DNA from 3 places in the Aeromicrobium duanguangcaii genome. Region 1 is predicted to be linked to each of the others. Evidence: predicted binding sites of a transcription regulator. Region 1 holds the regulator's gene; each other region holds the start of a gene.
What was found. Region 1 encodes HrcA, which represses chaperone genes, less so after heat shock. Its sites were predicted from a motif close to TTGGCACTCGNNNNNNNCGAGTGCCAA; they were not measured.
Positions count from the first base shown of each region.

Region 2: groL (chaperonin GroEL) is a predicted target of HrcA. The motif match lies at 2,248-2,274, and genes of this name have one in related genera.
Region 3: groES (co-chaperone GroES) is a predicted target of HrcA. The motif match lies at 1,119-1,145, and genes of this name have one in related genera.

Region 1 covers NZ_CP101990.1:956,428-961,351, reverse strand. Annotated here, with positions in the region: gene NP095_RS04935 (PhoH family protein) at 1-710, opposite strand, end outside; gene NP095_RS04930 (histidine triad nucleotide-binding protein) at 758-1,102, opposite strand; gene dnaJ (molecular chaperone DnaJ) at 1,199-2,341, opposite strand; gene hrcA (heat-inducible transcriptional repressor HrcA) at 2,381-3,397, opposite strand; gene NP095_RS04915 (hypothetical protein) at 3,508-3,936, shown strand; gene NP095_RS04910 (DUF3097 domain-containing protein) at 3,929-4,765, shown strand; gene NP095_RS04905 (arginine deiminase) at 4,769-4,924, opposite strand, start outside.
Region 2 covers NZ_CP101990.1:2,661,237-2,666,160, forward strand. Annotated here, with positions in the region: gene NP095_RS13115 (acyltransferase) at 1-216, opposite strand, end outside; gene groL (chaperonin GroEL) at 573-2,213, opposite strand; gene NP095_RS13125 (cold-shock protein) at 2,319-2,522, opposite strand; gene NP095_RS13130 (MoaD/ThiS family protein) at 2,632-2,910, opposite strand; gene thrC (threonine synthase) at 2,946-4,214, opposite strand; SAM riboswitch class I at 4,223-4,335, opposite strand; gene otsB (trehalose-phosphatase) at 4,422-4,924, opposite strand, start outside.
Region 3 covers NZ_CP101990.1:578,547-583,470, forward strand. Annotated here, with positions in the region: gene NP095_RS02925 (NAD(P)-binding domain-containing protein) at 1-948, opposite strand, end outside; gene groES (co-chaperone GroES) at 1,228-1,521, shown strand; gene groL (chaperonin GroEL) at 1,553-3,154, shown strand; gene NP095_RS02940 (hypothetical protein) at 3,299-3,616, shown strand; gene NP095_RS02945 (helix-turn-helix transcriptional regulator) at 3,594-3,887, opposite strand; gene NP095_RS02950 (AurF N-oxygenase family protein) at 4,039-4,924, shown strand, end outside.

The sequences.
Region 1 (4,924 bases):
AGGATGATGAACGCGTCGTTGAGCGTGCGCCCGCGCATGTACGCCAGCGGCGCGACCTCGATGACACCCGACGTCAGCAGCTTCGGGATCGTCTCGGGGTCGAGCATGTCGTGCAGCGCGTCGTAGAGCGGACGCAGGTACGGATCGATCTTCTCGCTGAGCGTGCCCGGCAGGTAGCCCAGTCGCTCGCCGGCCTCGACCGCGGGACGGGTCAGGATGATGCGAGTGACCTCCTTGGCCTGCAGCGCCTGCACGGCCTTGGCCATCGCGAGGTAGGTCTTGCCGGTGCCGGCGGGACCGATGCCGAACACGATCGTGTGCTCGTCGATCGCGTCGACGTACTTCTTCTGGTTGAGCGTCTTGGGGCGGATCGTGCGGCCCCGGCTCGACAGGATGTTGTGGCTCAGCACGTCGGCCGGGCGCTCCTGCGTCTCGGTGCGCAGCATGGTGATGCTGCGCTCGACGGTCTCGGCGTTGAGCGCCTGACCGGTGCGCAGAATCGTCACGAGCTCGTCGAGGAGACGCTCGACGAGCGCCATCTCGGCGGGCTCGCCGACGAGGGTGACCTGGTTGCCACGCGCATGGATCTGCGCATCGAAGGCGGACTCCATCAGACGCAGGAACTCGTCGGCGGGGCCGAACAGGGAGACCAGGGGGACGGAGGCGGGGATCGTGACCGTGTGCCGGGCCTCGGAGATGTCTTGTGTCATACCCCTCCAGTCTACGGCTCGGTCACAGTCCACGCAGCCACGTCGGCTCAGGCCAGGAACAGCTTCGAGACGTCGACCCCGGCCAGCACGTGGGCATGGGCGTGGAAGACGGTCTGGCCCGCGTTCGCCCCGGTGTTGAAGACCAGGTTGTAGTCCTCGTACCCCTCCTGCGCCGCGATGACGCGCGTCTGGGCCAGCAGCTCGGCGGCGATCGCCGGCTCGGCCTGTGCGAGCTCGGCGGCGTCGCGGGCGTGGACCTTCGGCACCACGAGCACGTGCACGGGCGCCTTGGGGTTGATGTCCCGGAACGCCAGCGTGTGCTCGCTCTCGGCGACGACGTCGGCCGGGATCTCGCCCGCGACGATCTTGCAGAAGATGCAGTCAGCAGCCATGCGCCGACTCTAGCGACCTCCCGAGATTTGCTCCTCAATGAACCTTTGAGACCGACTCAAAGGTCAGATGGGGAGCAGATCTCGGGAGGCGGGAGATCACTTGAAGGCGTCGCGCAGGCGGCCGAAGACGCCCCGCGAGCTGTGGCTGACGACCGGGTCGACGTGCTCCTCGTCGCGAGCGGCCGCGAGCTGCTCGAGCAGCTCGCGCTGCGCGGCGTCGAGATCGCGCGGCGTCTCGACGACGACCTGCACCGTGAGGTCGCCGCGACCCGAGCCGCGCAGGCGCGGGACGCCGAAGCCGCGAGCGACGATCGTCTCGCCGGACTGGGTGCCCGACGGCACGTCGATCGCGACGGACTTCTCGAGGTCCGGGAGGTCCTCGCGCTCGGCGTCGAGCGTCGGCAGGTCGATCCGGGTGCCCAGCGCGGCCGCGGTCATCGGGACGGTGACCTGGCAGACCAGCGCGTCGCCCTGACGGGTGAAGACGGGGTGACGCGCGACCTTGATCTCGATGTAGAGGTCGCCGGCCGGTCCGCCGCCCGCGCCGACCTCGCCCTCGCCGGCGAGCTGGATCCGGTTGCCGTCGTCGACGCCGGCGGGCACGTTGACCTGCAGGCTGCGACGCGAGCGGACGCGGCCCTCGCCGGCGCACTCGCGGCACGGGTCGGGGATGACCGTGCCGTAGCCGTGGCACGTGGGGCACGGACGCGACGTGCGGATGTCACCGAGCAGCGAGCGCTGCACGTGATGGACGCTGCCGTGCCCGTGGCACGTGCCGCAGGCGACGGGCTCGGAGCCCTCGTTCGCGCCGGAGCCGTCGCAGACCTCGCACGTGACGGCCGTGTCGACCTTGATGTCGCGGGTGACGCCGAACGCCGCCTCCGCGAGGCTGACCGACAGGCGCAGCAGGGCGTCCTGACCGCGCTGGACCCGGGACCGGGGACCGCGCGACGACGTCTGGCCGAAGAACGCGTCCATGATGTCGTCGAAGCTGAAGCCCTGGCCGAAGCCGCCGCCCATGCCGCCACCGGACAGCGGGTCACCGCCACGGTCGTAGACCGACCGCTTCTGCGGGTCCGACAGCACCTCGTAGGCCGTCGTGACCTCCTTGAATCGCTCGGAGGCGTCCGGAGCGTCGTTGACGTCGGGGTGCAGCTGGCGGGCCAGCCGGCGGTACGCCTTCTTCAACTCCTCGGGAGTGGCCTCGCGGGAGACGCCGAGCAGTTCGTAGTAGTCCAAGATCTCTTCTCTTTCGCAGTCAGTCGCGAGGTGGGGCGCTCAGCCGTCGGCGAGGATGCGGCCGACGTAGCGGGCGACGGCGCCGACGGCGGCCATCGTGGCGGGATAGTCCATGCGGGTCGGTCCCATCGTGCCCAACTGGGCGTAGGACTCGCCATCGGGGCCGTACGTGCTGGCGACGACGGCGGTTCCGGAGAGGTCGTCGCGGCCGGTCTCGCGACCGATGCGCACGTGGGGTCCGGCGGTGGCCTCGCCGAGCAGGCGCAGCAGGACGACCTGCTCCTCCATGGCCTCGAGCACGGGCCGGATGGCGGTGTCGAAGTCGGCGCCGAAGCGGGCGAGGTTGGCGGTGCCGCCGACGGCGACGCGCTCGTCGGACCGCTCGTTGGAGAAGGTGTTGGCCAGCGTCGTGACGATCGAGGAGACGACCGGGCGGTCCTCGATGTCGAACGTGTCGATGAGGTCGGCCAGCTGCAGCGAGGCCTGCGGGAGTCGCTCGCCCAAGGTGGCGCGCACGATGCGCGACTTCAGGTCGGCGAGCAGCTGGTCGCCGGGGGTCTGGGCCAGCTCGACGATGCGCTGTTCGACGCGGCCGCTGCTGGTGATGACGACGATGAGCACGCGCGAGCCCTCGAGGGCCACGAGCTCGACGTGGCGCACGGTCGAGCGGGTCAGCGACGGGTACTGCACGATCGCGACCTGGTTGGTCAGCTGGGCGAGGATCTTGACGCTGCGCATGACGATGTCGTCGACGTCGATGGCGCCCGACAGGAAGGTCTCGATCGCGCGCCGCTCGGCGACGGAGAGCGCCTTCACCTCGGCCAGCCGGTCGACGAACATCCGGTAGCCCTTGTCGGTCGGGATGCGGCCGGCGCTGGTGTGCGGGGCGGTCAGGTAGCCCTCGTCCTCCAGGGCGGCCATGTCGTTGCGGATCGTGGCCGACGAGACGCCCAGCCGGTGGCGCTCGACCAGGGCCTTCGACCCGACCGGCTCCTGCGTCGCGACGTAGTCCTCGACGATCGCGCGCAGGACGTTGAGACGGCGGTCCTCGATCACGCTGTCACCTCCACGCTGCTGGCACTCGACCCGGTCCAGTGCCAGTCTACCGGCGAGTCACACGGCGGTGCGCCTGCACGAACCCCTCGCCAGCATGGCAATCTGTCGGGGTGAGTGACGTGTCCGTGCGCGACGACGGTTCGATCCAGGTCGTCGACGGCGATGAGGTCCTGGTCTACACGCCCTATGCCGTCACGGCGCCCGACGGAACGACCGTCCAGCACGAGTCCCGCGGCGGCCAGATGGCCGCGGTGTGGGCCACCGCCGTGGGCGAGACGTTCGTCGAGATCTCCCACCTGGGCCACGGCCCCGAGGGCGGCGAGCTCGTGATGGTGGTGACGCGACCGGGGCACTCCCCCGACGTCGCGCTCGGCGCCCTGGTCACCGATGACGTCCCCGACACCGTCCCCGACTCGTGGCCGGCCGCGGTCGACCTGGCGATCGGCCTGATCGTGGACGACACCCTCGACAGCGGCTCGAAGGACGACATCGAGGCGTTCCACCAGCGGTTGCTCGGCGTGTGGTTCGGGCATGGCTGACCGGTACGGCCAGGACGTCCTGTCCGGTGACTGGCGCAAGCCCAAGCGCGGCCGCTCGACCGAGCTGGCCGCCGACCTCGGCCTCGTCGTCGAGGAGGCCTCCAGCGGCTTCGTCGGCGAGATCATGCGCGTCGAGCGCGATCTCGGCACCGTCGAGCTGGAGGACCGCCGGCTGCGCCGCAAGGTCTTCCCGCTGGGACCGGGCTTCCTGATGGAGGGCAAGCCGGTCGTCCTGGTCGCACCGACCCCGAAGACCGCGGCCGCGCCCACCCGCACCGCCTCGGGATCACGCCTGGCGGCCGACACGCGCGCCAGGGTGGCGCTGCCCAGCCGGATCTACGTCGAGGGTCGCCACGACGCCGAGCTGGTCGAGAAGGTGTGGGGCGACGACCTGCGCGCCGAGGGCGTGGCGGTCGAGTACCTCGGCGGCATCGACGACCTGGCCGCGATCGTGCGGGACTTCAAGCCCACCGCGAAGCGTCGCCTCGGCGTCCTGGTCGACCATCTCGTGAAGGGCTCGAAGGAGCAGCGGCTGGCCGACGAGGTCAAGCACGTCCCCCACCTGCTGGTCGTCGGCCACCCCTACGTCGACGTGTGGCAGTCGATCAAGCCGCAGCGCCTCGGCATGGACGCGTGGCCCACGATCCCGCGCAACGTGGAGTGGAAGAAGGGCATCTGCGCCCATCTGGGCTGGCCGCACGAGAACCAGGCCGACATCGCGCGCGCCTGGAAGGCCATGCTCGGACGGGTCGACTCCTGGACCGACCTCGAGCCCGCCTTCCTCGGCCGGGTCGAGGAGCTCATCGACTTCGTCACCCAGCCGGCGTAGGACTCAGTCCACCGCGTCGCGGATCAGCGGGCCCGTCATGCAGTGGCCACCACCGCGGCCGCGCCCCAGCTCGGCGCCGACGATCTCGATGACCTCGAGCCCGGCCTGGCGCAGCAGCGAGTTGGTGTGGGTGTTGCGGTCGTAGGCCACCACGACGCC
Region 2 (4,924 bases), 1.4 Mb from region 1:
GGTGAGCGCCTCGACCACGTGATCGGGCAGGCGGGCCCCCTCGGCCGCGTAGAGCGCATTGCCGAGGTCGTTCCACCAGGAGGGCAGCGGCCCGTCCATCCGCCGCCACTCGACCGCCTCCAGCCGATCCGGCTCGACGCCCGCGGCGACCAATCGCGCGCGGTGCTCGTCGGTCAAGGGATCGTCGGTGCGGGTCAGCTGCTGCCACGTCGTCACGGGCCTATCCTCCCGCGCCACCCGCACATCCGGGAGCACTGGGGCGCGCGCCGAGGACATCTCGGGCGTGATCGCGCCGCGGCGCCGCACTACGGCGCCGAGCTGCGCTCGGAGTTCGAACGCCGCATCTTCGACACCGAGGCGCTCGTGCGCTGGCTCGACCACCTACGGCGAGCCCTCCGTGGCCGTCCCCTGGGCCCTGCTGGCGACGGTCGGCATCGCGATCCCCGTGGTGGTGGCAGCCATCGCCTTCGCCACCGCGCCGGTCCAGGCCGAGCAGGGCTCGACCAGCCTGCGCTGAACGCACGGAACCCCGGCACCGAGGTGCCGGGGTTCCGTGTGATGAAGCGGTGGGATCAGAAGCCCATGCCGCCCATGCCACCCATGTCGCCCATGTCCGGCGCGCCGCCACCGGCAGCGGCCGGCTCGGGCTTGTCGGCCACGACGGCCTCGGTCGTGAGGAACAGCGCGGCGATGGACGCGGCGTTCTGCAGCGCCGAGCGCGTCACCTTGGCCGGGTCGATGATGCCCGAGGCGATCATGTCGACGTACTCGCCGGTGGCCGCGTTGAGGCCCAGGCCGGGCTCCAGGTTGGCGACCTTCTCCGCGACGACGCCGCCCTCGAGGCCGGCGTTGACCGCGATCTGCTTGAGCGGGGCCGAGACGGCCAGGCGCACGATGTTGGCGCCGGTGGCCTCGTCACCGGTGAGCTCGAGCTTCTCGAACACGGCCTTGCTGGCCTGGACGAGCGCGACGCCGCCACCGGCGACGATGCCCTCCTCGACGGCTGCCTTGGCGTTGCGGACGGCGTCCTCGATGCGGTGCTTGCGCTCCTTGAGCTCGACCTCCGTGGCCGCGCCGACCTTGATGACGGCCACGCCGCCGGCCAGCTTGGCGAGGCGCTCCTGGAGCTTCTCGCGGTCGTAGTCCGAGTCGCTGTTCTCGATCTCGGCCTTGATCTGGGCCACGCGACCCTGGATCTGGGCCTCGTCGCCGCCACCCTCGACGATGGTCGTCTCGTCCTTGGTGGTGACGACCTTGCGGGCGGTGCCCAGCAGCGTCAGGTCGGCGTTCTCGAGCTTGAGACCGACTTCCTCGCTGATGACCTCGCCACCGGTGAGGATCGCGATGTCGGTGAGCATGGCCTTGCGGCGGTCGCCGAAGCCGGGGGCCTTGATGGCGACCGACTTGAACGTGCCCTTGAGCTTGTTGACGATGAGCGTGGCCAGGGCCTCGCCCTCGACGTCCTCGGCGATGATCGCCAGCGGCTTGCCGGTCTGCATGACCTTCTCCAGCACCGGGACCATGTCCTTCACGGTGCTGATCTTGCTGTTGACGATGAGGATGTACGGATCCTCGAGCACGGTCTCCATGCGCTCGGGGTCGGTGACGAAGTAGCCCGACAGGTGACCCTTGTCGAACCGCATGCCCTCGGTCAGCTCGAGGTCGAGGCCGAACGTGTTCGACTCCTCGACCGTGATGACGCCTTCCTTGCCGACCTTGTCCATGGCCTCGGCGATGATCTCGCCGACCGTGGGGTCAGCGGCCGAGATGGACGCGGTGGAGGCGATCTGCTCCTTGGTCTCGACGTCCTTGGCCATGTCGAGCAGCTGGGCGCTGATGGCCTCGACGGCGGTCTCGATGCCCTTCTTCAGGCCCATCGGGTTGGCACCGGCGGCGACGTTGCGCAGGCCCTCGCGGACGAGCGCCTGAGCCAGGACGGTGGCGGTCGTGGTGCCGTCACCGGCGACGTCGTCGGTCTTCTTGGCGACTTCCTTGACGAGCTCGGCGCCGATCTTCTCGTACGGGTCCTCGAGCTCGATCTCCTTGGCGATGGAGACGCCGTCGTTCGTGATCGTGGGGGCTCCCCACTTCTTCTCGAGGACGACGTTGCGGCCCTTCGGGCCGAGGGTGACCTTCACGGCGTCGGCGAGCTGGTTCATGCCGCGCTCGAGCCCGCGCCGGGCTTCTTCGTTGAATGCGATGGACTTAGCCATGGGTGCGTGTCTCCGACAATGGGTAGAAGTGGATCTAGCACTCTCACTATACGAGTGCTAATCACCACAACTCAAGCCACCCCGCACCGGGGGCGATCCAGCCCGTCAGTGCTGAGGCTGCACGTTCTCGGCCTCGCGTCCCTTGGGACCGTCCACGACCTCCAACTCGACCGTCTGACCGTCCTCGAGGGTCTTGAAGCCGTTGATCGCGATCTTCGACCAGTGGACGAACACGTCGTCCTGGCCGTCGACGGCGATGAAGCCGTAGCCCTTGTCGGAGTTGAACCACTTGACGGTGCCATGCACCATGTGACCACCTGTTCTGCGCGAAAGGCCCGCGGCCGGACCCACTCAAGCGTATCGCCAGCAAGCCCCGCAGTGTGAATCGGATCCGGTCGTCGGCCCTACTGCCCGTGGCTCAACAGCCGCCGGCGACCGCCGGGATGATCGAGATCTGCGTGCCGTCGACCGTGCGGGTGTCCAGACCATCGGCGAAGCGGACATCTTCCTCCGCCACGTACACGTTCACGAAGCGGCGCAGCTTGCCGTCCTCGTCGACGATCCGGGCCCGGATCCCGGGGTAGGACGCCTCGAGCGACTCGATCACGGCGCTGAGGTTCTCGCCCTCGGCGCTGACCTGGGACTCGTCGTTCGTGTAGTTGCGCAAGATGGTGGGGATGCGGACGGAAACGGCCATGGGGATGCTCCTCGAGAAGGGGTGGGTCGGGCGGATCAGGCGATGCCGGCCGCGGTGAAGGCGTCGTAGGTGGGGGCGATGGTGGCGCGTGGGCCGACCGATCCGGCGACGGCGTCGAGCGTCTTGAGTCCGTGACCGGTGTTGATCACGACGGTCTCGAGCGTCGGGTCGAGCTGTCCGGTCTCGACGAGCTTCTTCAGCACGGCCACCGTGGTGCCGCCGGCGGTCTCGGTGAAGATGCCCTCCGTGCGCGCCAGCAGGACGATCGCGTCGCGGATCTGCTCGTCGTCGACCTCCTCGACCGCGCCGTCGGTGGCACGCGCGATGTCGAGCACGTAGACGCCGTCGGCGGGATTGCCGATCGCGAGGGACTTGGCGATGGTGTCGGGCTTGACCGGGCGGATCGCGTCCACGCCGTCCTTGTACGCGGTCGCGACGGGATTGCAGCCCTGCGCCTGCGCGCCGAAGATGCGGCACGGCTTGTCCTCGACCAGGCCCAGTTCGACCAGCTCGCGGAAGGCCTTGTGCACCTTGGTCAGCTGCGAGCCCGAGGCGACCGGGATGACCACCTGGTCCGGCAGCCGCCAGCCCAGCTGCTCTGCGATCTCGTAGCCGAGCGTCTTGGAGCCCTCGGCGTAGAACGGCCGGACGTTCACGTTGACGAACGCCCAGCCCGGATCCTCGCCGGCGATCTCGCTGGCGAGCTTGTTGACGTCGTCGTACGTGCCGTCGACCGCCACCAGGTTGTCCGTGAAGATCGCGGAGTTGACCTGCTTGGGCGTCTCGAGGTCGCTCGGGATGAACACGACCGTGCGGATGCCGGCCCGCGCGCCGGCCGCGGCGACGGCGTTCGCCAGGTTGCCGGTGGAGGGACAGGCGAAGACCGTGCTGCCGAACTCGCGGGCGGCACTGAGCGCACAGGCCACGACGCGGTCCTTGAAGGAGTTCGTCGGGTTGGTGCTGTCGTCCTTGACCCAGAGCTTCGTCAGACCGAGCTCGGCGGCGAGGTTGCGGGCCTCGAGCAGGCGGGTGAAGCCGGGCTCGAGGTTGGGGCTGGACTCGATGTCGTCCGGGACGGGCAGCAGCGCCTTGTAGCGCCAGATGTTCGCCGGCCCGGCCTCGATCTGCTCGCGGGTGACCGTGCCGAAGTCGTAGCCGATCTCGAGGGGTCCGAAGCACTCGTAACAGGCGTAGTGCGGGCCGAGATCGCGCGTGGCTCCGCACTCGCGACACGTCAGACAGGTGGCCCTGCCGAAGGCGCCGTCGCGCAGGGTGAGGGTCTGGTCCGGGGTCGTGAGGCTCACGAAGGCTCCATTCATCTCTCCGGGCCGAAGTTCGACCGCGGACGGAATTAGCACCTGGCCGGTGATCGGCTGGTTGCTGGGGCTTCGTCGGGCCGTGTCCCTCTGCCCCTCGGGATGAGTGGCTTCAGCGTAGGACGGCGTCTCACGATACGTCTACTCCGTCCGGATGTTGAGACGGACGGACGGTACGGCAGGAGCGGCTGCGGATCAGACCGGCACGAGGGAGTCGGCCAGCTCGCTCAGCCACGTCGCGACGGCGTCGGGGCCGTCGAGGACCACGTCCGCCAGCGGCACCAGCGCGTCCTGCTCGGCCGAGGCAGAGCACACCAAGGTGACGTCGACGCCGTCGGCACGCAGGGCGAGTCCCTCCTCGAACGCGGGGAGGTCACCGAGGTCGTCGCCCGCGTACATGACGACGTGGGGCTGGGTCGGCTCGATGGCGTGGCGCAGCGCCTGGCCCTTGTCCGAGCCCGACGCGCGCAGCTCCATGACCTGGCGTCCCGGCTCGACGTGCAGGCCGACCTCTTCGGCGAGCGCCTCGATCTGGGGTCGCAGCTCGTCGAGCAGGCCCGGCGCCACCCCACGCGTGTGCAGCGCGATGGCCAGTCCCTTGTCCTCGACGCGGATGCGCGAGGCGCCGTGCTCCTCGAGCCACGCCGGCAGGCACTCGGCGAGGTCGGAGACCCCCTGCGGGCGGGTGGGCCGGCGGA
Region 3 (4,924 bases), 380 kb from region 1:
CTGGGCGCCGAGGTAGAACAGCCGGTCGTTCGCCTCGGAGACCACGCCGCGGTACAGGTGGTCCGGATACAGGCAGTTCGGGGAGTCCAACGCGAGGTCGGACGGCAGGAACGGGTAGTGGTGCAGGTAGCCCGTGCACAGCACCACGGCGTCGAACCGACGCGACTCGCCGTTGGCGAAGTGGGCGATCGAGCCCTCGAAGCGCTCGACGAGCGGCAGCTCCTCCATGCCCTCGGGCCAGGGGAAGCCCATCGGCGCGGTGCGGTAGCTGAACGTCACCGAGCGGGCGCCCATCTTGAACGCTTGCACGCCGATGTCCTCGGCGGAGTAGCTGGCGCCGATGAGCAGCACGTCCTGGTCGGCGAGCCCCTCGGCTCCACGGAAGTCGTGCGCGTGGCTCAGGCGGCCCGGGAACGTCTCGATGCCGGTGAAGTAGGGGACGTGGGGCGTGCTGAAGTGCCCGGACCCGACGATCACGTGATCGAAGGTCTCGGAGGTCGTCTCGCGCGACTCCAGGTCCTCGACGGTCACGGTGAACTGCCGGGTCTGCTCGTCGAACTCGACCCAGCGCACGACGGTCGAGAACCGCACGTACTTCTTGACCCCGCTGTTCTCGGCGCGCCCGTTGATGTAGTCCCACAGCACGGCGCGCGGAGGGTACGAGGAGATCGGCCGTCCGAAGTGATCGTCGAACGTGTATTCAGCGAACTCGAGCGCCTCCTTGGGGCCGTTCGACCACAGGTTGCGGTACATGCTCGAGTGGACCGGCTCGCCGTGCTCGTCCAGGCCCGTGCGCCACGTCAGATTCCATTGCCCGCCCCAGTCCGCCTGCTTCTCGAAGCACACGATGTCCGGTATCTCGTGGCCGGCTCTCGCCGCCGACTCGAAGGCCCTCAACTGGGCCATTCCGCTGGGTCCTGCTCCGATGATCGCGACGCGTGGGGTCAAGTCTTCCTCTCCGGCCGGCGTGGCCCGGTGTCTGGGCGCGAGCCGGAACCCGCGCCGAAATCTCGCGGCGCCGCGTCGATGCGACGGGCGCCAGGAACCCCCCATCGTAGTGGGCCCTCGCGCGCGAGGGCCGGGGTCCGCAGGGCCGTCGGCGGGTACCCCCATGGGGTTTAGCACTCCCTTGGGGCGAGTGCCAGCGCGGTGATACGCTGAGGTCTGGCACTCCCCTCGGGCGAGTGCCAACTCGAACGTCACTCATCCGAAAGGGGAGGTCGACCAGTGTCGGTCACCATCAAGCCGCTCGAAGATCGCATCGTCATCAAGGCCGGAGAGGCCGAGCAGACCACCGCGTCGGGTCTCGTCATCCCCGACACCGCCAAGGAGAAGCCGCAGGAGGGCGAGGTCGTGGCCGTGGGCCCCGGTCGCGTCAGCGACAGCGGCGAGCGCATCCCCGTCGACGTTGCCGTCGGCGACAAGGTGCTCTTCAGCAAGTACGGCGGCACCGAGGTCAAGCACGGCGGCGAGGAGTTCCTCATCCTCAACGCCCGCGACGTCCTCGCCGTCATCGCCTGAGTCCACCCGCCCAACCGTTTAGGGAGCACTCATGCCCAAGATTCTGGAATTCGACGAGGGCGCACGCCGCGCCCTCGAACGCGGTGTCGACAAGCTCGCCGACACCGTCAAGGTGACCCTCGGCCCCAAGGGCCGTTACGTGGTCCTCGACAAGAAGTGGGGCGCCCCCACGATCACGAACGACGGCGTGTCCGTCGCCCGTGAGATCGAACTGGACGACCCGTTCGAGAACCTCGGCGCGCAGTTGGCCAAGGAAGTCGCCACCAAGACGAACGACGTCGCCGGTGACGGCACCACGACCGCCACGGTCCTGGCCCAGGCCATGGTCCACGAGGGCCTGCGTCACGTCGCGGCCGGCGCCAACCCGGTCGGCCTGAAGAAGGGCATCGAGAAGGCCGTCGAGGCCGTCACGGCCGAGCTGCACGAGCGCGCTCGCGTGATCGACTCGGTGTCCGACATGGCCGCCGTCGCCACGGTCTCGAGCCGTGACTCGGTGATCGGCGAGCTCATCGCCGAGGCGTTCGACAAGGTCGGCAAGGACGGCGTCATCACCGTCGAGGAGTCCAACACCATGGGCACCGACCTCGAGTTCACCGAGGGCATGCAGTTCGACAAGGGCTACCTGTCTCCCTACATGGTGACCGACACCGAGCGTATGGAGGCCGTCCTCGACGACCCCTACATCCTCGTCAACCAGGGCAAGATCTCGGCCGTGGCCGACCTCCTGCCGCTGCTGGAGAAGGTCGTCCAGTCGGGCAAGAGCCTGTTCATCATCGCCGAGGACATCGAGGGCGAGGCCCTGTCCACGATCGTGGTGAACAAGATCCGCGGCACGTTCACGTCCGTCGCGGTCAAGGCTCCGGCCTTCGGTGATCGCCGCAAGGCGATGCTGCAGGACATCGCGACCCTGACCGGCGCGACCGTCGTCACCACCGATGTCGGCCTCAAGCTCGACCAGGTCGGCCTCGAGGTGCTGGGCACCGCCCGTCGCGTCGTCGTCACCAAGGACGACACGACGATCATCGACGGCGGCGGCGACCAGGCCGAGGTCGAGGGCCGCGTGGCGCAGATCAAGGCCGAGTTCGAGCAGACCGACTCCGAGTGGGATCGCGAGAAGCTCCAGGAGCGCCTCGCCAAGCTGGCCGGTGGCGTCTGCGTCATCCGCGTCGGCGCGGCCACCGAGGTCGAGCTCAAGGAGAAGAAGCACCGCATCGAGGACGCCGTCTCGGCGACCCGCGCGGCCATCGAGGAGGGCATCGTCCCCGGCGGTGGCTCGGCGCTGGTCCACGCGGTCGCCGTGCTGGACAAGGACCTGGACCTGACCGGCGACGAGGCCTTGGGCGTTCGCATCGTCCGCAAGGGTGCCGACGCCCCGCTGGAGTGGATCGCCCGCAACGGCGGCGTCTCCGGCGAGGTCGTGGTGTCGAAGGTGCGCGAGTCGGGCGAGGGCTACAACGCCGCGACCGACGAGTACGGTGACCTGCTCGCGCAGGGCATCCTCGACCCGGTCAAGGTCACGCGTTCGGCTCTGGCCAACGCCGCCTCGATCGCGGCCATGCTGCTCACCACCGAGACCCTCGTGGTGGACAAGCCGGCCGATGAGGGCGACGAGCACGCCGGTCACAACCACTGATCGACTGCTCTGCACGACGAAGGCCCCGGGCGCTTGCCCGGGGCCTTCGTCGTTCCCGGGGTGAGACAGGGGCAGACAGGGCGCGTGAAGCCCAATAACCTAGGTCACGGCCCGGTGTCCGCTCCCGTTGATAGGACGTCTTCCATGACAACGCCAGCGACCCTCTGCCCGTGGTGGTGCACCGATCACCGGACCGGAGCGACGGCCGAGGACGAACAGCACGCCCGGTCCTTCCCGGCGCCCGGCGGGGCGTGGGTCGCGATCCTGCTGGGCGCCCTGCCGGCCGACGAGCCCGAGCTCGCCTACGCGGCCGAGTCGTACGCGAGGTCGCCCGATGAGGGGCGGGCGCTCGCCACGGCGCTGCGGGACGCGGCCGACCTGTTCGAGCAGGTCCTCGCCGAGCGGCGCCGGGGCCGTGGGCCGGCCCCCGGCGAGGAGGTCAGCGCTCGCCGGACTCCATGAACTCGCGCACCTGCACCATGAGGTCGCCCAGCTCCAGTCCGAGCGCCGCCTCGAGGGCCAGCACCGTGTCCAGGCTCGGGTTGGCCGAGGACCGGCCGACGGCGTTGTTGTTGCGGTTGTTCTCGAGGTTCTGGATCTGGTTGCGGCTCAGGCCGGACTGGTGGGCCAGCTCCTCCTGTGTCATCGAGAGCTCCTCGCGTCGCCGACGCAGCCACGTGGCGAACGCGCCGGCGACCTCGGTGGTCCGGTCGGAAGGGGTGCGCTTGGGCATGCACAACAGCATGGGCCCGATGGTACGCCGGGGCAGCCCAATACGGTGGGTCGCGCAGACGTCGTCGTCCAACGGCCGGGAAAGGTCGTGACGCGCCTCACATCCTATGTTACATTCGCAATGTCACATCCGATTTCGCGAGGAGACCGCCATGACCGTCACCGACGATCGCGCCGCCGTCGAGTTCCGCCAGTCCATCGACATGGACACCGAGCTCGAGCGTCTGCTCGAGTCGGCTGCCGTCCTGTCGTACGACCCCGACCAGGAGATCGACTGGGACAAGCCGCTCGACCCGACCAAGTACGGGCTCAACCCCGAGTGGTCGACGCTCTACGGCACGGCGCTGTGGGACCGCATGAGCGAGCAGCAGCGGATCGACCTGACCCGTCACGAGGTCGGCTCCATCATGAGCACCGGCATCTGGTTCGAGACGATGCTGCAGTCGATGGTGCTGCGCTCGCAGTACTCGGCCGACTACGGCGACCCGGAGTTCCGCTTCGCCCTCACCGAGATCGCCGACGAGTGCCGCCACTCGCTGATGTTCAGCAAGACCTGCAGCAAGATGGGCGTCCCGCACTACCGTCCGCGCCGGCTCTTCCACGAGCTGGCCCGGGTCTTCCGCACCACGGCGAACGGCGAGATGTCCTACGCCGCGATCCTGGTCGCCGAGGAGGTCCTCGACGTCATGCAGCGCGACTGGATGCGCGGCGAGAACGTGCTCGAGGAGGTGCGCACCTCCAGCAAGATCCACGTGGTCGAGGAGGCGCGCCACATGAAGTTCGCGCGCATGGAGATCCGCGAGCATCTCGCCGGCATCTCCAAGCCGCGCCGTCACGTGGCCGCGCTGGCCATCTCGATCGTCGCGGCGATCATCGTGGACTCGCTGGTCAACGACGCCGTCTACGCCAACGTCGGCCTCGACCCCGAGGAGGCCAAGGCGGCGGTGAATGGCAACACCCACCACCAGAACCTGATGCGGATGAGCTGCGTCCACCTCATGGACTTCCTGTCCGAGGTCGGCCTGCTCACGCCGTCGG